DNA from 4 places in the Salmonella sp. HY31 genome. Region 2 is predicted to be linked to each of the others. Evidence: predicted binding sites of a transcription regulator. Region 2 holds the regulator's gene; each other region holds the start of a gene.

Region 1 (7,282 bases), 2.1 Mb from region 2:
ACAACCATCTAAATGAAAATAGTTATCAACAATGTAAAATCTTCTGCAAAATGTTTGGCCGGAAAGTATCAAATGCGTTTCTGAACCGCCAATTCATTTTACAAATTTGTTAACCAATTCTCTTTTATGGAAAATTCTCTGCCCCGAAAAACGGCTAAAAAATGTTAAAAAATTTTAATTTATTATTTTTAATCAATGAGTTGGTAGAAAAACCTCTCTTTATCACTCTGTAGTGATATGCTCGCCTCAAAAAAACACACAAATTTAACAAATGCTCATTATTTAGCACATTAATCTAGGATGGCGCTGAAACAACTAATAACATTTCAATAATCCTTCATCAAGCCCCAGAGTATGATGTGAATAAAATAACAGACGCACCGCTTCTCACGGACTGAGTAATGTTCATAATGATTTGATTAATAAAAATAAATAGCATTAGGCTATATTAATATTCTTTATCATTTAAATGCTGAATGCGTATCAAAGTAAGAAGTGTTACGTGGGAATGTCACAAGGCAGCCCCTTAGGGCGCCGCCTGTAAATCAATGAGGGAGTTTAATTGAGCAAGCCGGGGAAAATGCCTTTTATTCCTGTGACAATAAATTCGATGCCGAGCGCCATTAACAACAACCCCATGATTCGGGTAATAACGTTGATACCGGTTTGCCCCAGCAAACGGACCAGCCACGGCGCCATACGGAACACGCCCCAGCAGCAAAGCGCAAAAAGCGCAATGGCAACTGAAAAACCAAGCAAATGCGCGATGCTGTGATAACGCGTCCCCCAGACGATAGTGGAGCTAATCGCCCCAGGCCCCGCCATTAACGGTAGCGCTAACGGCACAACGCCAATGCTCTCGCGTATGGCCGTCTCTGATTTTTCTTGCTTGTTTTGTTTATCTTCCCCCAGCTTACCGCTGATCATCGACATCGCAATGGTGACAACCAGGATACCGCCCGCAATTCTGAACGAATCAATAGAAATGCCAAATAGCTGCAGGATGCCATCTCCGAGGAATAAGGAACTCCACAAGATAATCGCCACCGACAGATTCGCGGTGAGGTTAGTTTTATTACGCGCCGTGGCCGTCTGGTAGCTGGTCATGCTGATGAAAACGGGAATAATCCCCACCGGGTTAACCAGCGCAAAGAGCCCGATAAAAAACTTAAAGTAAACAGGAAAATCAAAAAGCGTTTGAATCACGGTTAGCTCCGAAGCGTTAGCCGGATGAAGTCAATGTTCGTTAATGATCAAAACGCGCAGAAGATACGCCTTTTATTCGCATAGTTCACCTCTTATCTACACCTAATTTCATCCATTCTTCGCTGTTATTAATATGTACTAGTTATGCTAATCCCCCCACTCTTCATGACAACATTTTATTAACACTTAACGTAAAACGTTGAAATGGCCTGCTGAAAGGTGTCAGCTTTGCGTAAACTTGATTTAGATCACACAATCACTACTCAGAAGTGAGTAATCTTGCTAACGCCACCTGGACGTAATGCGTTAGCGTTAAACGATACTGACGCAGAAGCTCTTTTAGTAAATCAGAGCGAAACGGACGTTAAGTAACCACCTGAATTTCAGGTATTTATACAAAGTATCGTCGATCTGTCTATACTCACGTATCGCGCAGATGATTTACTAAAAAAGTTTAACATTATCAGGAGAGCATTATGGCTGTTACTAATGTCGCTGAACTTAACGCACTCGTAGAGCGTGTAAAAAAAGCCCAGCGTGAATATGCCAGTTTCACTCAAGAACAGGTCGACAAAATCTTCCGCGCCGCCGCTCTGGCAGCCGCTGATGCCCGAATTCCGCTGGCCAAAATGGCCGTTGCCGAATCGGGTATGGGTATCATCGAAGATAAAGTGATTAAAAACCACTTCGCTTCTGAATATATTTACAACGCCTATAAAGATGAAAAAACCTGCGGCGTGCTGTCTGAAGACGACACCTTCGGGACCATCACCATCGCAGAACCTATCGGCATTATTTGCGGTATCGTTCCAACCACTAACCCGACCTCTACCGCTATCTTCAAATCTCTGATTAGCCTGAAGACCCGTAACGCCATCATTTTTTCCCCGCATCCGCGTGCAAAAGAAGCGACCAACAAAGCGGCAGACATTGTTCTGCAAGCTGCTATCGCTGCCGGTGCGCCAAAAGATCTGATTGGCTGGATCGATCAACCTTCCGTAGAACTGTCTAATGCGCTGATGCACCACCCGGACATTAACCTGATCCTCGCCACTGGCGGTCCGGGTATGGTTAAAGCAGCATACAGCTCCGGTAAACCTGCTATCGGCGTAGGCGCAGGCAATACCCCGGTTGTTATTGATGAAACCGCTGATATCAAACGCGCTGTTGCGTCTGTTCTGATGTCCAAAACCTTCGATAACGGCGTAATCTGTGCTTCTGAACAGTCTGTGGTCGTTGTTGACTCCGTCTATGACGCCGTTCGCGAACGTTTCGCCAGCCACGGCGGCTATATGCTGCAGGGTCAAGAGCTGAAAGCGGTTCAGAATGTTATCCTGAAAAATGGCGCGCTGAACGCCGCTATCGTGGGTCAGCCAGCCTACAAAATCGCTGAACTGGCAGGCTTCTCCGTACCAGAGACCACCAAGATTCTGATCGGTGAAGTCACGGTTGTTGACGAAAGTGAACCGTTCGCACACGAAAAACTGTCTCCGACTCTGGCGATGTACCGTGCGAAAGATTTCGAAGAAGCGGTAGAAAAAGCAGAAAAACTGGTCGCTATGGGCGGTATCGGTCACACCTCTTGCCTGTACACCGACCAGGACAACCAGCAGGATCGCGTTAACTACTTCGGTCAGAAGATGAAAACCGCGCGTATTCTGATTAACACCCCGGCTTCTCAGGGTGGTATCGGCGACCTGTACAACTTTAAACTCGCACCTTCCCTGACTCTGGGTTGTGGTTCCTGGGGTGGTAACTCCATCTCTGAAAACGTTGGTCCGAAACACCTGATCAACAAGAAAACCGTTGCTAAGCGAGCTGAAAACATGTTGTGGCACAAACTTCCGAAATCTATCTACTTCCGCCGCGGCTCTCTGCCCATCGCGCTGGATGAAGTGATTACCGATGGCCACAAACGTGCGCTCATCGTGACTGACCGCTTCCTGTTCAACAACGGCTACGCTGACCAGATCACATCTGTTCTGAAAGCGGCTGGCGTTGAAACCGAAGTATTCTTCGAAGTTGAAGCTGACCCGACCCTTTCTGTTGTTCGCAAAGGCGCTGAGCTGGCTAACTCCTTCAAACCAGACGTGATCATCGCGCTGGGCGGCGGTTCCCCGATGGACGCGGCGAAAATCATGTGGGTAATGTACGAACATCCAGAAACCCATTTCGAAGAGCTGGCGCTGCGCTTTATGGACATCCGTAAACGTATCTATAAGTTCCCGAAAATGGGCGTGAAAGCGAAAATGATCGCCGTCACCACCACCTCCGGTACTGGTTCTGAAGTGACGCCGTTCGCCGTTGTCACCGACGACGCCACCGGTCAGAAATATCCGTTGGCAGACTACGCGCTGACCCCGGATATGGCGATTGTCGACGCCAACCTGGTCATGGAAATGCCGAAGTCTCTGTGCGCATTTGGTGGTCTGGATGCCGTAACTCACGCCCTGGAAGCCTACGTTTCTGTACTGGCATCTGAATTCTCTGACGGTCAGGCTCTGCAAGCACTGAAACTGCTGAAAGAAAACCTGCCGGCATCCTACCATGAAGGTTCTAAGAACCCGGTAGCTCGTGAGCGTGTACACAGTGCAGCCACTATCGCCGGTATCGCGTTTGCGAACGCCTTCCTGGGTGTATGTCACTCAATGGCGCACAAGCTGGGTTCTCAGTTCCACATTCCCCACGGTCTGGCGAACGCGCTGCTGATTTGTAATGTTATCCGCTACAACGCGAATGACAACCCGACTAAGCAGACCGCTTTCAGCCAATACGATCGTCCGCAGGCACGCCGTCGTTATGCGGAAATCGCTGACCATCTGGGTCTGAGCGCGCCGGGCGACCGTACTGCCGCTAAGATTGAAAAACTGCTGGCATGGCTGGAAAATATTAAAGCTGAACTGGGCATTCCTAAATCCATTCGTGAAGCAGGCGTTCAGGAAGCTGATTTCCTGGCAAATGTGGACAAACTGTCTGAAGATGCCTTCGATGACCAGTGCACCGGCGCGAACCCGCGTTATCCGCTGATCTCCGAACTGAAACAGATTCTGCTGGACACCTACTACGGTCGTGATTTCACCGAAGGTGAAGTTACAGCGAAGAAAGATGTCGTTGCCTCACCGAAAGCAGAGAAGAAAGCGAAAAAATCCGCTTAATTCGTTATCCGCTTTAGCATGACTATAACGGCCTCAATTGAGGCCGTTTTTTTGTTTTACCTGTTTATCAGATGCCTGATGGCGCTGCGCTTTATCAGACCTACGTGTTCACGCCACTCCCCTGCCACCAGTATGCCTGAATAATAACGCCCAAAGCGCTACAGGGCATTTTATTAGCCTAACGCTGTCCTGGTATCACATGTACCGATGGCGCTCCTGAATCGCCGTCAGTGAGCCCTCCTCCAGCGCGTCCTTATAATGCTTACGACAAACCGAAACGTAGCGTTCATTCCCACCAATAACCACCTGTTCGCCTTCGTTATAAGGTCTGCCATCCTGATCGAGGCGCAGAACCATACTGGCTTTACGACCGCAGAAACAGATGGTTTTTAATTCCACCAATTTATCTGACCATGACAGTAAGTATTGACTGCCGACAAAAAGCTCCCCACGAAAGTCTGTTCGTAGCCCATAGCAAAGTACCGGAATATCTAATTTATCGACAACCTCGGATAATTGATAAACCTGCTGGCGAGTCAAAAACTGGCTTTCGTCGACTAACACGCAATGTATTGTCTGTCGCGCGTTCTCGGCACGAATCTCTTCAAACAAGGATGTATTTTGGTTAAACAATTTTGCCGGCGACGACAAACCGATACGAGAGCTGACTTTGCCTGCGCCGAAACGATCGTCGATTTCTGCCGTATATACGACGGTACGCATCCCGCGTTCCTGATAATTGTATGAAGATTGCAGCAGTGCAGTCGACTTACCCGCATTCATTGCCGAATAGTAGAAATATAGCTGTGCCATTGGTCGCAGGACCTCACCTGAGTGAAATAAAGATTGGCGGGATTGTACCATAATTTACCCACGCGACAGCGCGGCTCGCGCTCCGGTGAGTATTAAGAATTGTGCAAACATCGTTCACTATACACATTCCTTCACAAATTATGCCGTTAAAATTCATCAACAATGCTTAACATCCCTCACCAATATGAAAACCTTGCACTTATTGTTACCGTTACTCATACTTGGTGCAAAGTAATAGGTGTTTCTTGTAAGGAAAGCTAATACAAAGGGTTGATATCTCTGCAATGAGATCGTATTTCATCGTGATAAAATGTGACCTGAATCCTAAATTTTTAGTGACCGGAGGTGAGTATCCCCCCTGTCAATAAGCTCTTTTTTGTGCGTCGCTTCAAGGAAAATTTAAGTTGAGATAATTAAGACGTGTACTTAATAAAGCGTAATTTTGAATTCCTTACATTCCTGGCTATTGCACAACTGAATTTATCGCTCTATTATTAGCTCAACAAACCACCCCAATATAAGTTTGAGATTACTACAATGAGCGAAGCACTTAAAATTCTGAACAACATCCGTACTCTTCGTGCGCAGGCAAGAGAATGCACTCTGGAAACGCTTGAAGAAATGCTGGAGAAATTAGAAGTTGTCGTTAACGAGCGTCGTGAAGAAGAAAGCGCTGCTGCTGCTGAAGTGGAAGAGCGCACTCGTAAACTGCAACAGTACCGTGAAATGTTAATTGCCGATGGCATTGACCCGAATGAACTGCTGAATAGCATGGCTGCCGCTAAATCCGGTACCAAAGCTAAACGCGCAGCTCGTCCGGCTAAATATAGCTATGTTGACGAAAACGGTGAAACTAAAACCTGGACTGGCCAGGGTCGTACACCGGCTGTAATCAAAAAAGCAATGGAAGAACAAGGTAAGCAGCTGGAAGACTTCCTGATCAAGGAATAATTTACTCCCTGGTTGCTTAAAATCCCGCCGCTGGCGGGATTTTTTTTGTCTGCGTTCTCCCCTGACGCAAACATACATAAAAAAAGCGCCGGATTTTCCAGCGCTTCTGTTAAAAAATTTATAACGTAACGTTACTTCTTAATACCCATTTCTTCTTCAAGCCAGGCTTTAAATTCAGCCCCCAATGAATTATGACGGATGCCATATTCAACGAATGCCTGCATATATCCCAACTTATTACCACAGTCATGGCTTTTACCCTTCATGTGGTAAGCTTCAACCGTTTCTTTTTCGATCAGCATATCGATAGCATCGGTCAACTGAATTTCATCCCCGGCACCCGGAGGGGTTTTCGCTAATAACGCCCAGATATCCGCACTCAGTACATAACGCCCGACAATCGCAAGGTTAGACGGCGCGACATCCGCTTTGGGTTTTTCAACTACGCCAACCATAGGCACGCTTTCACCCGGCGCCAGCTCAACGCCTTTGCAATTGACAACACCGTAAGCAGTCACATCTTCTACAGGCTCAACCATAATTTGACTATTTCCGGTTTCGTCGAAACGGCGGATCATTTCAGCGAGGTTATCCTGAGACAGATCGGACTCATATTCGTCAAGAATAACGTCTGGCAGAATAACGGCGACAGGTTCGTTTCCGACAACGGGATGTGCGCATAATACGGCGTGACCCAGGCCTTTTGCCAGCCCCTGACGTACCTGCATAATAGTGACATGCGGAGGGCAAATAGACTGAACTTCTTCCAGAAGCTGACGCTTAACGCGTTTTTCCAGCATAGCTTCCAGTTCAAAACTGGTATCAAAGTGGTTTTCAATGGAGTTTTTAGACGAGTGCGTAACAAGCACGATTTCAGTAATGCCAGCAGCGATACATTCGTTCACGACGTACTGAATTAATGGCTTATCAACCAGCGGCAGCATCTCTTTCGGGATAGCTTTGGTCGCTGGCAGCATCCTGGTTCCCAATCCCGCAACCGGGATAACGGCTTTTTTGACTTTCGAATTAAGGGCAGCCATTTAAAATTCTCCTGGACTGTTCATGTATTGAACGTGTTCATTAATCTGTATCGTGTTCCAGTATATCAGTACCAGAACAAGCCTCAGGTCCAAAAAGGACTTATATTGGTATAATTA
Region 2 (7,282 bases):
TTCAGTTGCTGAGTCATCTCCTCGCCAAAAGGGCCGCTAAAGTTAAAGTGGATCTGTAAAAGTGTCTTCGACATGCCTTCTCCTTGAGTCACATAACCATCGTACTGCCACACTACCACGATTAATTCGGCTGATGCAGGGGTTCACACTATTTCTGCAGGGTATTGCGCGCGCAGTGAATACCGCCCCCCCCCCTGGCGAAATGAGGCGCAATTCTTATTTCGCCGGGTGATTTATTGAACGTAAAATCACATATTGATTAATCTGTGAACCTTATGCGCGGTATAGTATTGTTTCCAATTATCAATTGTTCTGGTGCTATGGTTGAGATCACGTCTACAGAAATGACCCCGCCTGTCAATGACTCGCATGAATTTATTCCCATGCGCGGCATTCGTAATCGCCATTTACAGACTATGCTGCCGCGTTTAATCCGCCGCAAAGTGAAGTTCAACGCCTACTGGCAGCGGCTGGAATTACCGGACGGCGATTTTGTCGATCTGGCATGGAGCGAAAAGCCGCAACAGGCAAAGCATAAACCGCGGCTGGTGGTCTTTCACGGCCTGGAAGGCAGCCTGAACAGCCCCTATGCCCACGGACTGATTGAGGCGGCGCAAAAGCGCGGATGGCTGGGCGTAGTGATGCACTTTCGCGGCTGTAGCGGTGAGCCAAACCGTCTGAATCGAATTTACCACTCCGGCGAAACGGAGGATGGCGCCTGGTTTTTACGCTGGCTACAGCGGGAGTTCGGCACCGTTCCGACAGCCGCCGTGGGCTATTCGCTCGGCGGTAATATGCTGGCGTGCCTGCTGGCGAAAGAAGGCCGCAATATCCCCATCGAGGCGGCGGTGATTGTTTCTGCGCCCTTTGTTCTCGAAGCCTGTAGCTACCACATGGATAAAGGGTTTTCCCGCGTCTATCAGCGTTATTTGCTCAATCTGTTAAAAGCGAATGCGTCACGCAAGCTGGCGGCGTATCCCGGGTCGCTGCCGGTGAATCTGGGGCAACTCAAATCAATGCGCCGTATCCGCGAGTTTGACGACCTGATCACCGCGAAAATTCATGGCTTTGCCGACGCCATCGACTACTATCGTCAGTGTAGCGCCATGCCGTTGCTTAACCAGATTGCTAAACCGACGCTGATTATTCATGCCAAAGACGATCCGTTTATGGATCATCATGTGATCCCTAAAGCGGAAGATCTGCCCCCACACGTGGAGTATCAGTTAACTGAGCATGGCGGACACGTAGGATTTATCGGCGGTACGCCGCTGCGCCCTGAAATGTGGCTGGAACGCCGAATTCCTGACTGGCTGACAACGTATCTGGAGGCGTCATCATGATCATTCCCTGGCAGGGGCTCTCCCCCGACACGCTGGACAACCTGCTCGAAAGCTTTGTGTTGCGCGAAGGCACCGATTATGGTGAACATGAACGTTCGCTTGAACAAAAAGTCGCGGACGTAAAACGTCAACTGCAATCCGGCGAGGCCGTTCTGGTATGGTCTGAATTACATGAAACGGTCAATATTATGCCGAAAAAACAGTTTCGCGAATAAAACGCCTTTGACGGCAATACATTATTATTAAAGCTTAATCATGGAGTTGCCATGTCAGCCAAACATCCGGTGATAGCAGTAACAGGGTCAAGTGGCGCGGGGACCACCACCACCAGCCTCGCGTTTCGTAAAATTTTCGCGCAGTTAAATCTGCACGCCGCCGAGGTGGAAGGCGACAGTTTTCATCGTTATACCCGCCCGGAAATGGACATGGCGATCCGCAAAGCGCGCGACGCCGGGCGGCATATCAGCTATTTCGGGCCTGAAGCCAATGACTTCAGCCTGCTGGAACACACTTTCATTGAGTACGGGCAGACGGGTAAAGGCCAGTCACGTAAATATCTGCATACCTATGATGAAGCCGTACCGTGGAATCAGGTTCCCGGCACGTTTACACCCTGGCAGCCGCTTCCCGAGCCGACCGATGTGCTGTTTTATGAAGGACTGCACGGCGGCGTCGTCACGCCGCAACATGATGTCGCGCGTCATGTTGATCTGTTGGTTGGCGTGGTGCCTATCGTCAACCTCGAATGGATTCAGAAACTGATTCGTGACACCGGCGAACGTGGACACTCCCGTGAAGCAGTGATGGATTCCGTGGTGCGCTCCATGGACGACTACATCAATTACATTACGCCGCAGTTCTCCCGTACCCATATTAACTTCCAGCGCGTGCCGACCGTCGACACCTCCAATCCGTTCGCCGCAAAGGGCATTCCGTCGCTGGATGAGAGTTTTGTGGTGATCCATTTCCGCAACCTGGAAGGGATCGATTTTCCCTGGCTACTGGCGATGCTCCAGGGCTCGTTCATTTCTCACATTAATACATTAGTGGTGCCGGGCGGCAAAATGGGACTGGCGATGGAGCTGATTATGTTGCCGTTGGTACAGCGATTAATGGAAGGCAAAAAAATCGAATAACCGCGTTGAAACGCCCGATGGCGCTACGCTTATCGGGCCTACGGGATAAAAACTGGTAGGTCCGATAAGGCGAAGCCGCCATCAGATAATGATAATCACGCCGCAATCACTTCATACGAATGGGTAATATGGACCGCTTTTTCCAGCATTAGCGCCACCGAGCAATATTTTTCCGCAGAGAGATCAACAGCGCGCGCGACGGCAGCCTCTTTCAGATCGCTGCCGGTAACCATAAAATGCAAATTAATGTGCGTAAACAGGCGCGGCGCGTCTTCCCGGCGCTCGGATGTCAGCTTCACTTCGCAGTTGGTGACATTCTGACGCCCCTTTTGTAGGATCGATACCACATCAATAGCGCTACATCCGCCAGCCGCCATTAATACCATCTCCATCGGACTCGGCGCTTTGTCACCGGAGTTGCCATCCATTAAAATCTGGTGGCCGGAGGAAGACTCTCCGAGGAACGTGAGTCCTTCAACCCACTTTACACGCGCTTGCATATTTCGTAACTCCAATGTTTCAATTTTCCTGAAAGATTACGCGCATACAACAAAACTCGCAATGGAAGGCGACTTGGGTCATGCTGAAGCGAGACACCAGGAGACACACGGCGAAAGCTATGCTAAAACAGACAAGATGCTACAGTAATACATTGACGTACTGCATGTATGCAGAGGACATCACATTACAGGCTACAGTCTATTTTCGTAGCCCTCTTCCCAGGTAGCGGGAAGCATATTTTTGCAACCCCAGAGACAGTGCCGTTTTCTGGCTCTGGAGACAGCTTATAACAGAGGATAACCGCGCATGGTGCTTGGCAAACCGCAAACAGACCCGACTCTTGAATGGTTCTTGTCTCATTGCCACATTCATAAGTACCCGTCAAAGAGCACGCTGATTCACCAGGGTGAAAAAGCAGAAACGCTGTACTACATCGTTAAAGGCTCCGTGGCAGTGCTGATCAAAGATGAGGAAGGGAAAGAAATGATTCTTTCTTATCTGAATCAGGGTGATTTTATTGGTGAATTGGGCCTGTTTGAAGAAGGCCAGGAACGCAGCGCCTGGGTACGTGCGAAAACCGCATGTGAGGTCGCTGAAATTTCCTACAAAAAATTTCGCCAATTAATCCAGGTAAACCCGGATATTCTGATGCGCCTCTCTTCCCAGATGGCTCGTCGCTTACAAGTCACGTCTGAAAAAGTAGGTAACCTCGCCTTCCTCGACGTCACCGGGCGTATCGCTCAGACGCTGCTGAATCTGGCGAAACAGCCCGATGCCATGACGCACCCGGATGGGATGCAGATCAAAATCACCCGTCAGGAAATTGGCCAGATCGTCGGCTGCTCCCGCGAAACCGTTGGTCGTATTTTGAAGATGCTGGAAGATCAAAACCTGATCTCCGCGCATGGCAAGACCATCGTCGTCTACGGCACCCGTTAATCCCGTCAGAATGGCGCGTTTTATCATGCGCCATTTTTGTTTGCATCGATGTGGCGAAGACTGATTTATCACCCAGAGATTAATTACGCACTACGGCAAACGCTGGTGCTGTGCCTGCCTGTGGCTGTCGGTTTATTGATAGGCCAGCTACACCTGGGATTACTTTTCTCTCTCGTTCCCGCCTGCTGCAACATTGCAGGTCTGGATACACCGCACAAACGCTTTTTTAAACGCCTGATCATCGGCGCGTCGCTGTTCGCCGGATGCAGTCTGGCAACGCAACTCCTGCTGGCGGAATCCGTCCCCCTGCCGTTGATCCTGACCGGGCTCACGCTGGTGCTTGGCGTGACGGCGGAAATTAGCCCACTTCATGCGCGGCTACTGCCAGCGTCGCTGATTGCCGCCATATTTACCCTGAGCCTTGCGGGATACATGCCCGTCTGGGAGCCGCTGCTTATTTATGCGCTGGGCACCCTATGGTACGGCGTGTTTAACTGGTTTTGGTTCTGGCTATGGCGCGAACAGCCGCTGCGCGAGTCATTGAGTTTGTTATATCGTGAACTGGCCGATTACTGCGAAGCGAAATACAGCCTGCTCACCCAACATATCGATCCGGAAAAAGCGCTGCCTCCCCTGCTGATACGCCAGCAAAAAGCGGTCGATCTCATTACCCAGTGTTACCAACAGATGCATATGCTTTCGGCGCACAACAATAATGATTACAAGCGCCTACTGCGGGCTTTTCAGGAAGCGATGGATTTGCAGGAACACATCTCCGTCAGCCTGCATCAGCCGGAAGAGGTACAGAAACTGGTAGAACGCAGCCATGCGGAAGAGGTAATTCGCTGGAATGCGCAAACGGTCGCCGCTCGCCTGCGCGTGCTGGCGGATGACATCCTTTATCATCGTCTGCCGACGCGCTTCTCTATGGAAAAACAGATTGGCGCGCTGGAGAAGATTGCCAATCAACATCCTGAAAACCCGGTAGGCCAGTTCTGCTATTGGCACTTCAGCCGAATCGCCCGCGTGCTGCGTACTCAGCGACCGCTTTACGCCCGCGACCTGATGGCCGATAAACAGCGTCGCCTGCCACTACTCCCGGCGCTGAAAAATTATGTGTCGCTTAAATCGCCGGCGCTACGCAACGCCGGACGCATTAGCGTAATGATGAGTATCGCCAGTCTGATGGGCAGCGCGTTGCACCTGCCCAAACCGTACTGGATCCTCATGACGGTGCTGTTTGTCACCCAAAACGGCTATGGCGCGACGCGCGTACGTATTCTGCACCGTTCGGTCGGAACGCTGGTCGGCCTGGTGATTGCCGGCGTCACGCTGCACTTACATATTCCCGAAAGCATTACGCTGGCGGTCATGCTGGTACTAACGCTGGCAAGTTATCTGATTATTCGTAAAAACTACGGCTGGGCGACGGTCGGCTTTACGGTGACGGCGGTATACACCATCCAGTTACTGACGTTAAACGGAGAGCAGTTTATTGTGCCGAGGCTGATCGATACGCTTATTGGCTGTTTAATTGCCTTTGGCGGCATGGTTTGGCTGTGGCCGCAATGGCAAAGCGGGCTATTACGTAAAAACGCCCATGATGCGCTGGAAGCCGATCAAGAAGCTATCCGACTGATCCTCAGTAACGATCCGCAGGCCACCCCGCTCGCTTATCAAAGAATGCGGGTCAACCAGGCGCATAACACGCTATTCAACTCGTTAAATCAGGCAATGCAGGAACCCGGATTCAATACCCACTATCTGTCGGATATGAAACTGTGGGTCACGCACAGCCAGTTTATTGTCGAGCATATCAACGCCATGACGACGCTGGCGCGGGAACACACCATGCTGACGCCGGATCTGGCGCAGCGCTATCTGGAATCTTGCGAGATTGCGATTCAGCGCTGCCAGCAGCGCCTGGAGTACGACAGGCCAGGCGGTTCCGGCGACGTCAACATTCTGGAGTCGCCGGACATGCCGTCACATGGCTTATTGAGCACTCTGGAACAACATTTACAGCGCATCATCGGCCATCTGAACACCATGCACACCATTTCGTCGATGGCCTGGCGTCAGCGTCCGCATCACGGTATCTGGCTGAGTAAGCGGCTACGGGATACAAAAGGTTAGATCGACTGCCGGATGCGCTACGCTTATCCGGCAATCCGCCATCAGGCAACCACTTTCCCTATCGCCTGCGCAAAGCGCTGCATTCCTTCATTGATATCCGCCTCTTCCACCACCAGCGACGGGGCAAAACGCATCACGTCTGGTCCGGCATTGAGCACCATCACCCCGGCCTCTGCGCCTGCGTACAGAAAATCGCGCGCCCGACCTTTATACTTCGGCTTCAGTTCCGCGCCAATCAGCAGCCCCATGCCGCGAATATCGCTGAAAATGTCAAATTGTTCGTCAATCGCCTGCAAATGTTGCACAAACTGTTGCCGCTTAGTGTGAATGCCTTCTAGTACCTCTGGCGTATTAATGATATCGAATGCCGCGCCAGCCACCGCACAGGCCAGCGGATTGCCGCCATAGGTTGAACCGTGCGAACCGACATGGAAGGCCGAGGCAATCTCCTGCGTGGTCAGCATGGCGCTCACCGGAAAACCGCCGCCTAACGCTTTGGCGCTGGTGAGGATATCCGGCGTGACGCCGTAGTGCATATAGGCAAACAGGTCTCCGGTGCGCCCCATCCCGCACTGCACTTCATCAAACACCAGCAACGCCTGATGCTTGTCACACAGGTCGCGTAACCCTTTGAGGAATTCCGGTGTAGCCGCCTGCACGCCGCCTTCACCCTGAATCGGCTCGACCACCACCGCGCAGGTGTGGTCATCCATTACCGCTTTCACCGCATGGAGATCGTTGAAGGGAACGTGAATAATATCGGCGGGTTTCGGCCCAAAGCCGTCGGAATATTTCGGCTGCCCGCCTACAGAGACGGTAAACAAGGAACGGCCATGAAAGGCGTTATGGAAGGCAATGATTTTCGTTTTGAACGGGCTATGGCGCACGCAGGCATAATGACGCGCCAGTTTAAAAGCGGTTTCGTTCGCTTCGGTGCCGGAATTCATAAACAGCACGCGCTCGGCAAACGTGGCGTCGATCAATTTACGTCCCAGACGCAACGCCGGTTCGTTGGTAAAAACGTTGCTGGTATGCCATAAGGTTTCACCCTGGGATTTCAGCGCCTCGACCAGCGCCGGATGGCAATGGCCCAGCGCAGTCACTGCGATCCCGCCGGCGAAATCGATATACTCTTTGCCCTGCTGATCCCATACGCGACTGCCTTTACCTTTAACCGGAATAAAGTCCGCCGGTGCATAAATGGGCAGAATCACTTCATCAAAAGTT
Region 3 (7,282 bases), 1.8 Mb from region 2:
GGTTAGCAAACTTTACGACTCTGAACCCCTGTTTTGATCAAGACGTCGTGACTATTTTTGCCCGATTGGTATATCCAGTGAAATGGCGCCGCTCCGACGTCGATAAGAAAACGGCTTCATAGGAGATATGCCCACGTATAGCCCGCAGGACGAAGAGAAAAAAGAAAGGATAAACCGGGAGAGTATTAAGGTAATTCAATCATGAAGCGTCGACGGCAACAAACGTCTCCTACCGCTGATTCATTTGTATAACCAGCCAGTAATGGATAACGCTGACAATATACTGTTGCTGCGCTTCGCTCAGTGCTTCGCCCTGGGGAATGTGATGCCACTTTGCCAGACATCCACGACAGCAGGTCGCCGTCGCGTGTTGCGCGATAAACACCGGGTGTCCCCGCATCGGCGTTTGCTTACCATCATTCGCCGGGTGAGCTGATGCCAGTCGTTGGGCGATAAAATCGGCGGCGTGTTTATCAATCACCTCCGCGCCTTTATCCCAGCAATATTGTCTTTCTTTTACCCTGAGACGAAAACGCGAACGAAATGTCGATCGCGCCAGGCGGGCAAAAAGCGGTTCAAGCGCATTCATCAGTATACCGAGCGTCCTAATGTTTGTGTTAATTGTTCAAGCGCGGCAATACCCGCCAGAGAGTTTCCCGCAGGGTCCAGCTCCGGACTCCAGACGGCAATCGCCATTTCATGCGGCACAATGGCGACAATACCGCCACCCACGCCGGACTTAGCGGGCAATCCTACACGCCAGGCAAACTCTCCGGCGTTCTGATACATACCACTGGTCGCCATCAGCGCGTTAATCTGCCGGGCCTGCATAGGTGTAACTACCGGCTCGTCGAGATGAAATGCCTCGCCCTGATTTGCCAGAAAGACAAACGTCCTCGCCAGTTCCATGCAGCTCATTTTCAACGCGCAGTAGTGGAAGTAATTTTGCAACACGGTAGGCACATCATGATGAAAATTACCGAACGATTTCATCAGCCAGGCAATAGCGGCGTTACGGGCGGAATGCTCAAATTCAGAGCGAGCGACCGTAGTGTCATACGTAATATCCGATACGCCGCAAAGCGCGCGCACAACTTCCAGCATCCGCTGACGCGGCGCGCTAAGCCGTCCTTGCAACATGTCGCATACCACCAGCGCGCCCGCATTAATAAATGGATTACGCGGGATACCTTGTTCCATCTCTAACTGAACCAGCGAATTGAACGGCGAGCCGGAAGGATCTTTTCCGACGCGCTGCCAGATCTCCTCTTCTGGATAATGACGCATCGCCACCACCAGACTGAGCACTTTCGAAATAGACTGAATAGAGAAGCGTTCGTGCGCATCGCCCGCCTGATAATGCTGCCCGTCCACGGTACAAATCGCTATTCCCAGCTTTGAACCCTCGACGGACGCTAATGCCGGAATATAGTCAGCGACTTTGCCCTGGCCAATAAGGGGGCGAACGCGCTGTAAAATCGTCTCTAAAATTGCATTATCCATGGCCCTGGCCACAACATGCTCCTTGCTCGCAGGTCTGAAAAGGCCTGCGAGTATAGCAGAGGGCACGACGCGACGTCAGGACGATTAGACACGGTTCTTCCAAACGGTCTGCACATTGCAAAATTCGTGTAAACCAAAGTGCGAAAGCTCGCGACCGAAGCCGCTTTTCTTCACCCCGCCGAATGCCACACGCGCATCGCTGGCGCTGTACCCATTAATGAATACCCCACCGCACTCAAGACGCACCGCCATCTCCGCGGCCAGCGTATCGTTGGCGGTAAAGATCGTCGCCGACAGGCCAAACTCACTGTCATTCGCCAGCGCGAGGGCGTGCGCCGCATCTTTTGCAACGGTAATGGCGGCAACAGGCCCAAAAAGCTCCTGACGAAATGCAGTCATGTCAGGCGTGACATCAGCCAGAACGGTCGCAGCATAATAGTTGCCTTCCCCGGCGATTTTCTCGCCGCCCAACAGTAGCCGTGCGCCTTCGGCGACAGAAGCCTGCACCTGTTGATGGAGTTCATCACGCAGATCAAAGCGCGCCATCGGTCCCAGGTCATTCTCTTCAACCAGAGGATCACCTATCTTTAATGCCGCGGCAGCCGCCACAAATCGCTCGGTAAACGCCTGTGCAATGCCCTCTTCGACAATAAAACGTTTGGCGGCGGCGCAGACTTGTCCGGTGTTTTGATAGCGTCCTGCAACCGCAGCGTTTACCGCCAGCTCAAGATCGGCATCATTAAGCACAATAAACGGATCCGCCCCACCCAGTTCCAGTACGCATTTTTTCAGCGCCGCCCCAGCCTGAGCGCCAATCGCCGCGCCGGCGCGCACGCTGCCTGTCACCGTCACCGCCGCGATTCGCGGATCGTTAATCATCTGACTCACGCCCTCATTATTAGCGTTCACCCATCCATAGACGCCAGCGGGAGTACCGGCTTCCGTCAAGATTCGGTCTATCATCTGCGCGCAACCAGTGACATTGGGTGCATGTTTTAACAAGTAGCTATTCCCCGCCAGCAGTATCGGCACTGCCCCGCGTAACACCTGCCATAAAGGAAAATTCCACGGCATTATCGCCAGAATGACGCCCAGCGGACGGTATTCAATCACCGCCTGCTGATTTTCTACCAGTGTAGGCTCAGGATTCAGCATTGCCGGACCATGTTCCGCATACCAGTCGCATAACGCGGCGGATTTCATCACTTCCGCACGCGCCTGTTTTATGGGTTTACCCATTTCACGCGTAATACATTGCGCCATCTCTTCTGCATGAGCGCGAAGCGCCTGACCAATATCGCGTAATGTTTGCGCCCGTTGCGCTACCGACGTCATTTTCCACTTTTTGCAACCATTCGCCGCCAGATTCAGCGCATATTCAATCTCTTGCGCGTTAGCCCAGGGCCTTGTCGCCAGCGTCTGCCCGGTCGCAGGATTCATGGATAGCGCCTGTGTTGCAGTCATCATGGTCATGTTCCTTTCTCTCGTTATCAGGGAAGTCATACCATCATGACGCCCTTTACCCTTTCCGAGAAATGAATAATATTAACCAGAACATTCACGAATTGAGAAAACCATGGACCTGACGCAACTGGAAATGTTTAACGCTGTCGCTCTAACGGGTAGCATTACGCAGGCGGCGGCAAAAGTGCACCGCGTTCCGTCTAACCTGACCACGCGTATCCGCCAGCTTGAAGCCGACCTTGGCGTCTCTCTGTTTATTCGCGAAAACCAGCGTCTCAGGCTGTCGCCAGCCGGACATAACTTTTTACGTTACAGCCAGCAGATCCTGGCGCTGGTCGATGAAGCCCGCATGGTGGTCGCCGGAAAGGAACCGCAAGGACTGTTTTCACTCGGCGCGTTAGAAAGTACTGCCGCCGTACGTATCCCCGCGCTGCTGGCGGGCTATAACCAGCGTTACCCTAAAATTCAGTTCGCGTTAACGACAGGTCCTTCCGGCGCCATGCTGGATGGCGTGCTCGAAGGAAAGCTGAACGCCGCCTTTATTGATGGCCCGCTAATGCATCCGGGGCTGGAAGGTATGCCGGTTTACCAGGAAGAGATGATGATCGTCGCGCCGCACGGCCATCCCGTCGTTTCGCGCGCAAGCGAGGTGAATGGTTGTAACATATATGCTTTTCGCGCCAACTGTTCTTACCGGCGGCATTTCGAAAGCTGGTTTCATGCCGATGGCGCGACCCCCGGTACGATTCACGAAATGGAGTCATATCATGGAATGTTGGCGTGCGTAATCGCCGGCGCAGGTATTGCGCTGATGCCAGCAAGTATGCTCAACAGTATGCCAGGACATCATCAAGTGGAAGCCTGGCCGTTGGCGGAGAAGTGGCGCTGGCTTACCACCTGGCTAATTTGGCGGCGCGGGGCGATGACGCGCCAGCTTGAGGCCTTTATAGAGCTACTTAACGCCCAACTGGCGAGCGTCGACTGAAGACGAAACGGCCTGCGAAGTAAATGAGACGCAGGTCACAAAATGATTGTCTTTTCGCCAGTAAACGTTTTAAGATCGCGGCCTCACCTTCTCGCAACTAACCCGAAATATTTTTATGACTATCAATCCAGTTTCCCGCAAGGTCGCGTGGCTACGGGTAGTTACGCTTGCTATCGCCGCTTTTATTTTCAATACCACGGAATTTGTGCCGGTTGGTTTGCTGTCAGACATTGCCGAAAGCTTTCATATGCAAACCGCGCAGGTCGGCATCATGCTAACCATTTACGCCTGGGTAGTTGCCGTCATGTCGCTACCTTTTATGCTTCTTACCAGTCAAATGGAGCGCCGTAAGCTACTCATTTGTCTGTTTGTTCTGTTTATTGCCAGCCATGTGCTCTCCTTCCTGGCGTGGAGCTTTACCGTGCTGGTCATTAGCCGTATCGGCATCGCTTTCGCCCACGCTATTTTCTGGTCGATAACCGCGTCTTTGGCGATCCGCCTGGCCCCTGCCGGGAAACGCGCGCAGGCATTAAGTCTGATAGCGACCGGAACCGCGTTGGCCATGGTGCTTGGGCTGCCGATAGGTCGCGTTGTTGGTCAGTATTTTGGCTGGCGCACCACCTTTTTTGCCATCGGCATGGGCGCATTAATTACGCTGCTATGTCTGATTAAGCTTCTACCGAAATTGCCGAGCGAACATTCCGGCTCACTAAAAAGTTTACCTTTGCTATTCCGACGCCCGGCGCTGATGAGCCTCTATGTACTGACCGTCGTTGTGGTGACTGCGCATTACACGGCTTATAGCTATATTGAACCGTTCGTTCAGAATGTCGCCGGGCTCAGTGCGAATTTTGCTACCGTCCTGTTACTGATCCTGGGCGGCGCCGGAATCATCGGCAGCCTCGTGTTTGGTAAACTGGGTAATCGCCATGCCTCGTCGCTCGTCAGTATCGCTATTGCCCTGCTGGTTGTCTGTCTGCTTCTGTTGCTGCCTGCGGCGGATAGCGAAGCGCATCTGGCCATACTGAGCATTTTCTGGGGAATCGCGATTATGGTGATAGGGCTCGGTATGCAGGTGAAAGTACTGGCGCTGGCCCCGGACGCGACCGATGTCGCAATGGCGCTATTTTCAGGCATCTTTAATATCGGTATTGGCGCTGGCGCGCTGGTAGGAAATCAGGTGAGTTTGCACTGGTCAATGTCGGCCATCGGCTATATTGGCGCCATACCCGCCTGTGCCGCGCTGGTATGGGCTGTGCTCATATTCCGTAAATGGCCAGTGATGCTGGAAGAACAATCGCATTAAGACATTCGTCTGCCGGGAACGCCTTTCCGGCAGACAAAAATGCGCCTTAGTGGTACGTTTTAATAATTTCTACCACGCCGTTGATAATAAATTGTACGCCCATACACACCAGCAGGAATCCCATTAAGCGGGAAATCGCTTCAATCCCCCCTTTACCCACCAGCCGCATGATAGCGCCGGAACTGCGTAAACATCCCCACAGGATCACCGCCACGGCAAGAAAAATAATCGGCGGCGCGACCGTAATGACCCAGTCGGGAAACTCGCCGCCATGACGCACTGTGGAAGCGGAACTGATGATCATTGCAATAGTCCCCGGTCCTGCGGTGCTTGGCATAGCCAGTGGAACAAACGCAATATTGGCCGTCGGTTCGTCCGCCAGCTCCTCCGATTTGCTTTTCGCTTCCGGCGACTCATGCGCCTTCTGCTGCGGGAAAAGCATTCTGAAGCCGATAAACGCTACGATTAACCCACCGGCGATCCGTAGCCCTGGAATCGAAATACCGAAGGTGTTCATGACTAACTGCCCGGCATAGTACGCCACCATCATAATGGCGAAGACATAAACCGAAGCCATGTATGACTGTCGGTTGCGTTCCGCACTATTCATATTGCCCGCAAGGCCAAGAAACAGCGCCACGGTGGTTAGCGGATTGGCTAAAGGGAGCAGTACGACCAGTCCCAATCCAATCGCTTTAAACAAATCCATCATAATACTATCTCTTACCCATCAGCGTTTCATGAACCGGAAGTATAAAGTGAAACTGCCCCGGCGCGCCATTTTGCCAGTGCGTAAGTCAATATCCTCCGTAACCTATAACCTGTAATTATCAATTAGTTACAGGTTATCACAACACATTACCTTGTACGCCTTTTAGCAAATCGTGGCATCGGTTAATTCATTCAGTTGACTTATACTTGCCTGAGAAATAGTATCTGACGAAATTAATTACTTGCCGGGGCAACCATTTTGAAAAGCACCAGTGATCTGTTCAATGAAATCATTCCGCTGGGTCGCTTGATCTACATGGTAAATCAGAAAAAAGATCGCCTGTTAAATGACTACTTATCCCCGCTGGATATCACCGCATCACAGTTTAAAGTGCTTTGCTCGATACGCTGCGCGGGATGTGTTACCCCGGTTGAACTTAAAAAAGTGCTGTCTGTCGATCTCGGCGCATTGACGCGGATGCTCGACCGCCTGCTGTGCAAAGGCTGGATCGAAAGACTGCCGAATCCTAATGACAAACGCGGCGTACTGGTGAAGCTAACGCCGGACGGCGCGGCAATTTGTGAGCAATGTCATCAACGACCAGGGCAAGACCTGCATCAGGAATTAACAAAAAACTTAACGGCGGACGAAGTGGCAACGCTTGAGTATTTGCTCAAGAAAATTCTGCCGTAGACAAAAAAGAGGTATGACGATGTCCAGACGCAACACTGACGCTATTACTATTCATAGCATTTTGGACTGGATCGAGGATAACCTGGAATCGCCGCTCTCACTGGAAAAAGTGTCTGAGCGTTCAGGGTACTCCAAATGGCACCTGCAACGGATGTTTAAAAAAGAGACCGGTCATTCATTAGGTCAATACATCCGCAGCCGTAAAATGACGGAAATTGCGCAAAAATTAAAAGAGAGCAACGAGCCCATCCTCTATCTGGCGGAACGCTATGGCTTTGAGTCACAGCAAACATTGACCAGGACGTTCAAAAACTATTTTGACGTGCCGCCACACAAATACCGGATTACCAATATGCATGGCGAATCACGGTATATGCTGCCGCTGAACCATGGCAACTGCTAGTTTGTTTATGCGCCACGCGAAGGGCACCATGAAAATACTGTTTCCCGTCCTGCCGGGTCTGTTACTTATCGCCTCCGGATATGGCATCGCAGAACAAACACTGTTACCTGTGGCACAAAATAGCTGTGATGTGATGCTTCTGCCCTCCGTGGGCGTTCCGCCAAATGACCTTCACCCCGTGAGCGTGAACAGCGATAAGTCAGATGAATTAGGCGT
Region 4 (7,282 bases), 350 kb from region 2:
TCGGAAAGTATTTAACGGAGCTGCCGCCCATGTCTTTGAGCAGCGCAATCGCCGTTTCTATGGGTACGATGCCGTCCGGCGCGCGACGGCTTAGTGGGCCGGTAGAGATCTTCACCAGCCCCGGCGTACCGGTCGGCGAGATCAGTCCGTTCACCACCGTCTCGTTTTGCCCAAGCAGCGCCCGGCTGGTCCCTACGCCGGTAAACACCTGGTTGACATGCTGCGGCTGTACCTGACGGGAGATTTCGCTCACCATCGCCGACTGGTGCGGATCGCCCGCCCCCAGTCCTATGGAGAGCGCATTATCGATAAGCCCCGCATATTCACGCATATCCGCGACTGCGCTTTCCACATCCGAATAGTTTTTGGAGAGCACGCCAACCAGCACATGACCTTCCGCCGCCGCGTAGATTTCCCGGGCGTTATCTTTCGAACCGGCCAGTACGTTCAGGCAAACGCGATCGCGGTAAAAGTTAGGGGTCAGTTTCATGCTTTTTTCTCCTGATTAATCACCTCGCCAATACGACGCGCCACAATTGCTAACTGCGCGCGATCGACGCTGCGGACATCCGCTTCAATAATCCCTTCGTTGGCTTTGTATCCGCGGAAGTAAATCGCATAGTCGCCCTGTTTGAGCGCCTCCACCAGGTCGCCAGTGGCGATGCCGGTAACGGCTTCATCAAACGTCATTTCCGCACGCGCGATATCGCGTCCGGCGCTGTCCCACACCACGCGGGCGCTGACGCCGTTAAACGTGTTCAACGTGTCGATAAAGGGCGCCATTTTTTCTACCATCTCCGCGCCGCTCTCTTTTTGCGCCCGCAGGTACAATTCAATGGCGCAGGTCAGGCCAACAATTCCCTCTTTGCCGACCTTCATCGCCCGGCCAATGCCCGCTGACTGACGTTTTACCCACTCAACATACTGCGTTTTACCAATCACCAGTCCGCTGGTCGGCCCTTCAATCGCTTTCGCGCCGCTGTAAATCACCAGACTCGCCCCGGAACGGTAGTAGCATTGCAAATCTTCCTCCGCCGCAGCATCCACAATAAGCGGCAGATGGTGTTTACGCGCCACAACGACTGCCTGTTCCACACTAAGCATACTTTTCTGTACGCAGTGGTGAGATTTGATATAGAGAATAGCCGCCGTGCGCGGCGTGATGGCCGCCGCCAACTGCGCGGCGGAACATTCGTTGGCGTAACCAGCTTCCACCAGTTTGCCGCCGCCCAGCGCCACCATCGTTCCCACCGGCGCGCCAAAGTTGACGTTGTGGCCCTTTGGCAGGACGATTTCGTTATTTTCAATCGGTGTAACGTGCAGGTTTTCCAGCAGCCAGTCGCTGTCCTGAACCAGTACCGCGGCAACCGACTGGGCAATGCCCGCACTAGCGCAGGAGACTACCGTTGCCCCTTCCACCTCCAGCAATTTCGCAATGTACTCGCCGGTTTTATTCACCAGATCTTTCATCTCGAAATACTGACTCATTCCGGCCATCGCCGCCTCTATCACTTCCGGGCGCGGCGTGGAGACGCCAAGCGCCGTCATACGTCCGGAGGCGTTAATCACCTGTTTTAATCGATACTTCTCAAAAATCGAAGGCATATTCCGCGCTCCCTTGTTCAGTCATATAGCCCTTGCCTGCGCGTATCGCGGCAAGCGGCGTCAGCAATTCCTCAGCCTGTAAGCTGTCGTTTTCCGTGTCTACCAGCACGGTGGGCTGGCGTTTAAGCGTAAAGAGGGTCAGGTCGGCATCCAGGCCGGGCTGAAGACGACCTTTGGTTTTCAGATTCAGGCTATCGGCGGCATTGGCCGTCACGCACGCAATGACCTGCGGCAGCGACATGCCGATGGCGAGGAATTTCGACATCACATTAGCCAGCGAATGCACCGGGCCGTTGATGCGGTTACGGCAGTAGATATCGGAACTGATGGTATGCGGTAAAATCCCCAGGCTAATGGCGCGTTTTGCCACCGCAAAGCTCAGGCTGGCGGTGCCATGTCCGACGTCCAGACGCACACCGCGCGCCAGCGCCCGTGTCACCGAGGCACGCAGCTCGCCGTCAGGCCGAAGAATACGGTTCGGCTTACCGTTGTAACAGTGGGTAATGATATCGCCCGCCGTCAGACGCTCCGCTATTTCGTCCAGATCCGGCGGGTTATTGCCAATATGTACCATCAGCGGCAGGTTGCCGTTTTCTTGCTGCATGGCTTTAGCGCGTTCCAGCGGCGTGATGCCGTTAACGCCTACCACGCTGCTGCTCATCCGCGCCTTGAGGCCGACGATAAAATCCGGGTGGCGTTTTACCGCCAGCGTTACCGCTCCGGCATCAATGTTGTTCATGTCCGCCAGTTCATTCTGAGCTATCAGCCCGACGCGGGAAATATTCAATAGCGCATAAACGTCGGTGGTCGCCTGACGGGTCAGGGCATAGAAATCATCAATGTCGTCTGCGCCGGTGCTGCCTGCATCAATCACCGTCGTCACCCCCGTCGCGATGCCGATACTATCCGGCTCATCGAAATAAATCGGCGATTTTGGGTAACAGTGGACGTGCGAATCAATCCAACCTGCGCTGACAAAACAGTTGCCGCGTAGATCGAGGGTTTTTACCGCCGGCGCGGAAATGTCGCCCAGCGCGGCAATTTTGCCGTTTTGTAGGGCGATATCGCAGACCGTATCGTCGACCAGCCGCGCACGGCGCAGGAGTAAATCAAACATAACGTTCTCCTGAAGAGGCGGGCGCCGGAGCGCCCGTAGGGATTAAAGGGCCACCGGGAACAGCCAACCTAAAATCATCGCGCCTAAAATCGCGCCGCCGGTAATCGGTTTCTGCCAGATATAAAACAGCAGCGCGCCCACCAGCGAACCCAGGCCAATCGGAATAGACGCCGTCATGGCGCTGAGGATAATCAGCGGTCCCAGAAAACGGCCTGAAGCGTTACCGGCCCCCATCATGACGTCCGCCCCGTACGTGGAGTCGCTCTGATTGATGGTGAACTTACGCGCCAGAATAATGATGTAGCCAATCGCCAGGCCAATCACCAGACCGGTTATCAGCGAGGCGATAAAGTTCGCCACCGGGAAGACAAAGCCAGCCCCCAGCAGTAACGCCGGAACCCCTAAGCCCACGCCGGTCTGAATTGCCCCGCCGATATCCAGAATCCCGACCAGCGAACCTTCGATAATGCGGGCAAATAAAAAGCTGGCGCCGAAAGCGGCGACCGCACCATAGACGCCGGTATCCATCCCCGCTTTCAGCATCGCCACAAAAGCGACTTCGTTAAATGCGCCGATACCGTACAGATAGTACATATGCGTCCCGGCGAAAACGCCGGATGAGAGCAGGCCAACAAAGATCGGGAACGACCAGTCGGCATACCAAAAACCTTTATTCTCTTCCATTGTGGCCTCCGTTATTTGCCGCTGAGCGAGTTGTGGATCAGTTCAAGCCAGTTCGGGACCGTCATGTTGAAAGACTCGATCATTTTCATGTCGAAGCCGCGGAAGAAGCCGCTCAATACAAACAGCAACACGATGGCAACCATCATCACTCTGGTGACATGGTTCCAGCCGCTCTCTTCTACGCCTTTACCGATCAATATACCCAGCACCAGCCCCGGTACGGCGTTCCCCATGATGAGCTGCGCCGCGCCGCCGAAAACGGTGGCCCAGAAGCCCGATTTTTTACCAGCGTCGATCGCTGCTAACCAGAAGATCACAGGCATGACGATGTTGACCAGCAGGTTTGCCGCTGGCACCAGCACCTTAACCGCCGTTACCTGTAGCGCTTCTGGTACGGATGAGGCGGTCAGGTTAAGGAACGTCACGACAATCATGCCGATGACGGCGCAGGCAATCGCCATTTTCTTCGGATCGTGCAGCGTCTCGCCGACGTTACGGTTTTTGATCATTAGCGCCGCCGCGCCCCAGTTCGGGATGATGCGGTGATCGACATCCTGGGTGAACGATCCGGCCGCTACGGACGACGCCCAGGCGTTAAAGAAGAAACCTAACCCAAAGGAGAAGTGAGATGCCGGGTCGCCTTCACAAGAGTTGAGTTCGCCCAGCGTACGGAACGCGCCCATCCCCTGCGTGGTTGGCGCGTGAAACATGCGTGCAGCCCCAGCGCCCACTCCTACGCCGACCAACGCGCCGATAATGAGCGATTTAATTAGTATTATCAGGAACATAACTATGCCTTTTTAACAAAAATCAGCGTTTCGCGACAAAATCCACCCTGTCGAGATTGATGGCGGTCACGTTGACGGTCACATCCAGCTCCACGCTGTAAGTGCGTCGTTCCCGGCGCAAAAAGAAAAACAGAAAGGCCTCTTTACGCACCGACTCATGCGCCTGAACAATCCGCACATCCTGTGGCTCAATACGCAGTAAGATATACGGCGACTTTCTCATCACCGTCGATTGAACATGGTTCAGCGCATCGGCAAAGGCGCGTGCTTTGGCGTCGCCCTTGCCTTTTACTCTCACCGTGGTGGTGAATTGCTCTTTCATCATCAGGCGCCGTATTTCTTTTGCCACGCCTGCACCAGGCGCTCACCGAGCTCTTCTTTATCCATAAAGCCGAAACCCAACACGTTGCAGCCCTCATTGATAGCGGTGACGCCTTCATCCACTGACCGCATCCCATATTTGGCTTTGTAGCCATGCTTGTTTTGCGCGGTGATAGCGCCCGCGCCGCCGCTGCCGCAAAATGAAATGCCGAAGGTGGCGTTTTCCGCTTTCATCACATCGCCCAGCTTCATGTCTGCCGCGACGCCCGGTACAACAACCGCACGTCCGCCCGCTTTTTCCACGCCTGCCGCCACTTTCTGGCCTTTACCCAGGCGATCGCCAATCACGACGGTAATCTGTTCCATTTTTTGCTCCTTAGAGGTTGTCTTTCGCGACTTCAAAATGTACCGATAATAGCCAGGCTTCTTCGTCAGGAAGGTTGCCAAACGCCGCTACGATTTCGCGGGCGAGCGCCATTGATTCGGCTGAGATTTCATCAAACAAGCTGGCATCGACCTCCGGTAAAGGCTCGCCGGTAATTGACCGGTGCGCCATGGCGCGAACGTGCGAGGTCAGCATTTGCGTCTGTACCGCATTGGGGACAATGTGATGCCGCCCCAGCAGGCCATCCACCTGTGTTAACACCTGTTCAGCCAGTTCGTTAATTCGCTCCCCGGCGTTGTGTTTTACTGCTCCGTTATCCACGCGTCTCACCCCGTTAATGGCAATGAGATAAAACTAGCGACAAGGGTTAAAAGTTTGTAGCGAGTCATTTTCCACCTCGAAGTGGAAAGGTGAGTGGGGAGGGTGATCTGCTGCACAGAAAAGGCGGCCTTGATGAGTTAGCGCCGGGAAAGTGTGAGGCGTATCGTGGCGTAAAGAGAAAATGGCGCGGCAGAAATCAACAACGGCGTGGTCGTATAAAGTGAGAAAGTGTGATGAGTATTACATTTTTCCGGATGGCGACCTACGGATAAAGCAAAGCCGCCATCCCACAAAAATTAACGATACTTCTTGTGATATGTATTGCGGGTGTTTTTTAGCGCTTCCGCCGCGGCTTTCGCTTCTTTGACGTTACCTTCGTTCGCCAGCTTCAGCGCGCCATCAATTTGGCCGACCAGAATGTCAAAACCGTGACGAAAATCCTTCATTTCCGGGCTATCCGGCGCTTTATCCTCCAGCTTCGGCGGAGTAGCTTTTTGAGCATCCAGCGCGGCCGCGCGCATTTTGGTTAACGCCGCTTTCAGTTCAGGGGCGTTATCCGTTTTCTCAACGACTTTCAGGTTATCATTGAGAATATCCATATTATCTTCAAGATCGGCAGCAAAAGCAGCCGAACCGAACACCAGAGATGACACAGCAAGAGCAGCTAACAGGCTTTTACGCATTGTTCACTTCCTTTTTATTATTAACGATAAGCTGAATACCCTAAATAATTCGAGTTGCAGGCAGCCGGTAAGCACGTGCCCCCGGTCACTTACATAAGTAAGTGGCCGGGGTAAACGGACGCAGCCAGCACACCCGCAGCTTGAAGTATGACGGGTATTATTGTCCGGCGATTTTCATCTCCGGTAACAGTACCGAACCACACTGTATATTACTACGCGTTTCAATATCGTCGCCGACGGTGACAATATTTCGCCACATCTCTTTTAAGTTGCCGGCAATGGTGATTTCACTCACCGGGTACTGGATTTCACCATTTTCAACCCAGAATCCGGCAGCGCCACGGGAGTAGTCGCCGGTAATACCGCTGACACCCTGGCCCATCAGTTCTGTCACCACCAGGCCGGTGCCCATCTCTTTAAGCAACTGCTCAAAGTTCAACCCCTGCCCGGCGATACGCCAGTTATGGATGCCGCCCGCATGACCAGTACTTTTCAGCCCCAGTTTGCGGGCAGAATAGTTGGTCAGTAACCATTGAGTCAGCACGCCATCCTTCACAATGTCACGGCGCTCCGTGCGCACGCCTTCGCCGTCGAACGGTGAAGACGCCAGCCCTTTTAGCAGATGCGGGTGTTCTTCGATGGTTAACCATTCCGGCAGAATTTGTTTGCCCAGCGAGTCAAGCAGAAAAGTGGATTTACGGTATACCGCGCCGCCGGCAATCGCCCCGACCAGGTGGCCAAATAACCCTGTCGCCACTTCATTGGCGAAAATCACCGGCGCTTTCATGGTGGAAAGCTTGCGCGGCGACAGACGGGATAACGTACGGCGCGCGCACTCGGCCCCGACCCATTCCGGCGCTTGCAGATCCGCCATCGCCCGACCAATGGTATAAGCGTAATCACGCTCCATATCGCCATTTTCTTCAGCAATGACACAGCTTGAGAGCGAATGGCGCGTGGAGCAATATCCTTGCAACATACCGTGGCTGTTGCCGAACACTTTAATGCCGTAATGGCTGTTAAAGCTACCGCCTTCGGTATTGGTAATGCGTTTATCCACCTTTAGAGAAGCCTGCTCCGCACGCGCGGCTAGTTCAATGGCTTCGTCTGGCGTAACCTCTGCCGGGTGGAACAAGTCCAGATCCGGCGCGTCAAACGCCAGCAGCTCTCTGTCCGCCACGCCTGCGCACGGGTCCGGCGACGTGTAACGAGCGATATCCAGCGCGGCCTGCACGGTGCGGGCAATCGCCTGCGGGCTTAAATCCGTCGAGGAAGCGCTGCCTTTGCGGTTCTGGTGATAAACGGTGATCCCCAGCGCGCCGTCGCTATTAAATTCGACATTCTCTACTTCACCATAACGGGTACTGACGCTAATGCC

Evidence for each region. Region 2 encodes CRP, which controls carbon source genes, mostly activating them, when cyclic AMP is high. Its sites were predicted from a motif close to ATGTGANNNNNNTCACAT; they were not measured.
Region 1: the regulator CRP is predicted to act here: its motif matches at 1,443-1,460, upstream of adhE (bifunctional acetaldehyde-CoA/alcohol dehydrogenase).
Region 3: the regulator CRP is predicted to act here: its motif matches at 3,976-3,993, upstream of ACE15A_RS10505 (sugar transporter).
Region 4: the regulator CRP is predicted to act here: its motif matches at 5,450-5,467, upstream of ACE15A_RS03400 (glycine dehydrogenase).

The regions. Positions count from the first base shown of each region.
Region 1 covers NZ_CP170479.1:2,496,137-2,503,418, forward strand. Annotated here, with positions in the region: gene ychE (NAAT family transporter YchE) at 559-1,206, opposite strand; gene adhE (bifunctional acetaldehyde-CoA/alcohol dehydrogenase) at 1,683-4,361, shown strand; gene tdk (thymidine kinase) at 4,557-5,174, opposite strand; gene hns (histone-like nucleoid-structuring protein H-NS) at 5,712-6,125, shown strand; gene galU (UTP--glucose-1-phosphate uridylyltransferase GalU) at 6,257-7,165, opposite strand.
Region 2 covers NZ_CP170479.1:377,056-384,337, reverse strand. Annotated here, with positions in the region: gene ACE15A_RS01720 (monooxygenase) at 1-74, opposite strand, end outside; gene ACE15A_RS01715 (hydrolase) at 276-1,343, shown strand; gene ACE15A_RS01710 (YheU family protein) at 1,340-1,558, shown strand; gene ACE15A_RS01705 (phosphoribulokinase) at 1,610-2,479, shown strand; gene ACE15A_RS01700 (OsmC family protein) at 2,575-2,979, opposite strand; gene crp (cAMP-activated global transcriptional regulator CRP) at 3,287-3,919, shown strand; gene ACE15A_RS01690 (YccS/YhfK family putative transporter) at 3,968-6,055, shown strand; gene ACE15A_RS01685 (aspartate aminotransferase family protein) at 6,097-7,282, opposite strand, start outside.
Region 3 covers NZ_CP170479.1:2,215,764-2,223,045, reverse strand. Annotated here, with positions in the region: gene ACE15A_RS10525 (DUF4186 domain-containing protein) at 230-589, opposite strand; gene glsB (glutaminase B) at 589-1,515, opposite strand; gene sad (succinate-semialdehyde dehydrogenase) at 1,588-2,976, opposite strand; gene ACE15A_RS10510 (LysR family transcriptional regulator) at 3,080-3,952, shown strand; gene ACE15A_RS10505 (sugar transporter) at 4,068-5,258, shown strand; gene ACE15A_RS10500 (MarC family NAAT transporter) at 5,305-5,970, opposite strand; gene marR (multiple antibiotic resistance transcriptional regulator MarR) at 6,229-6,663, shown strand; gene marA (MDR efflux pump AcrAB transcriptional activator MarA) at 6,683-7,066, shown strand; gene marB (multiple antibiotic resistance protein MarB) at 7,095-7,282, shown strand, end outside.
Region 4 covers NZ_CP170479.1:728,797-736,078, reverse strand. Annotated here, with positions in the region: gene ACE15A_RS03435 (KDGP aldolase family protein) at 1-490, opposite strand, end outside; gene ACE15A_RS03430 (DgaE family pyridoxal phosphate-dependent ammonia lyase) at 487-1,605, opposite strand; gene ACE15A_RS03425 (amidohydrolase/deacetylase family metallohydrolase) at 1,589-2,722, opposite strand; gene ACE15A_RS03420 (DUF4310 family protein) at 2,765-3,406, opposite strand; gene ACE15A_RS03415 (DUF4311 domain-containing protein) at 3,418-4,194, opposite strand; gene ACE15A_RS03410 (DUF4312 family protein) at 4,217-4,519, opposite strand; gene ACE15A_RS03405 (SFCGS family glycine-rich protein) at 4,519-4,881, opposite strand; gene ACE15A_RS03400 (glycine dehydrogenase) at 4,892-5,230, opposite strand; gene cybC (cytochrome b562) at 5,518-5,904, opposite strand; gene pmbA (metalloprotease PmbA) at 6,062-7,282, opposite strand, start outside.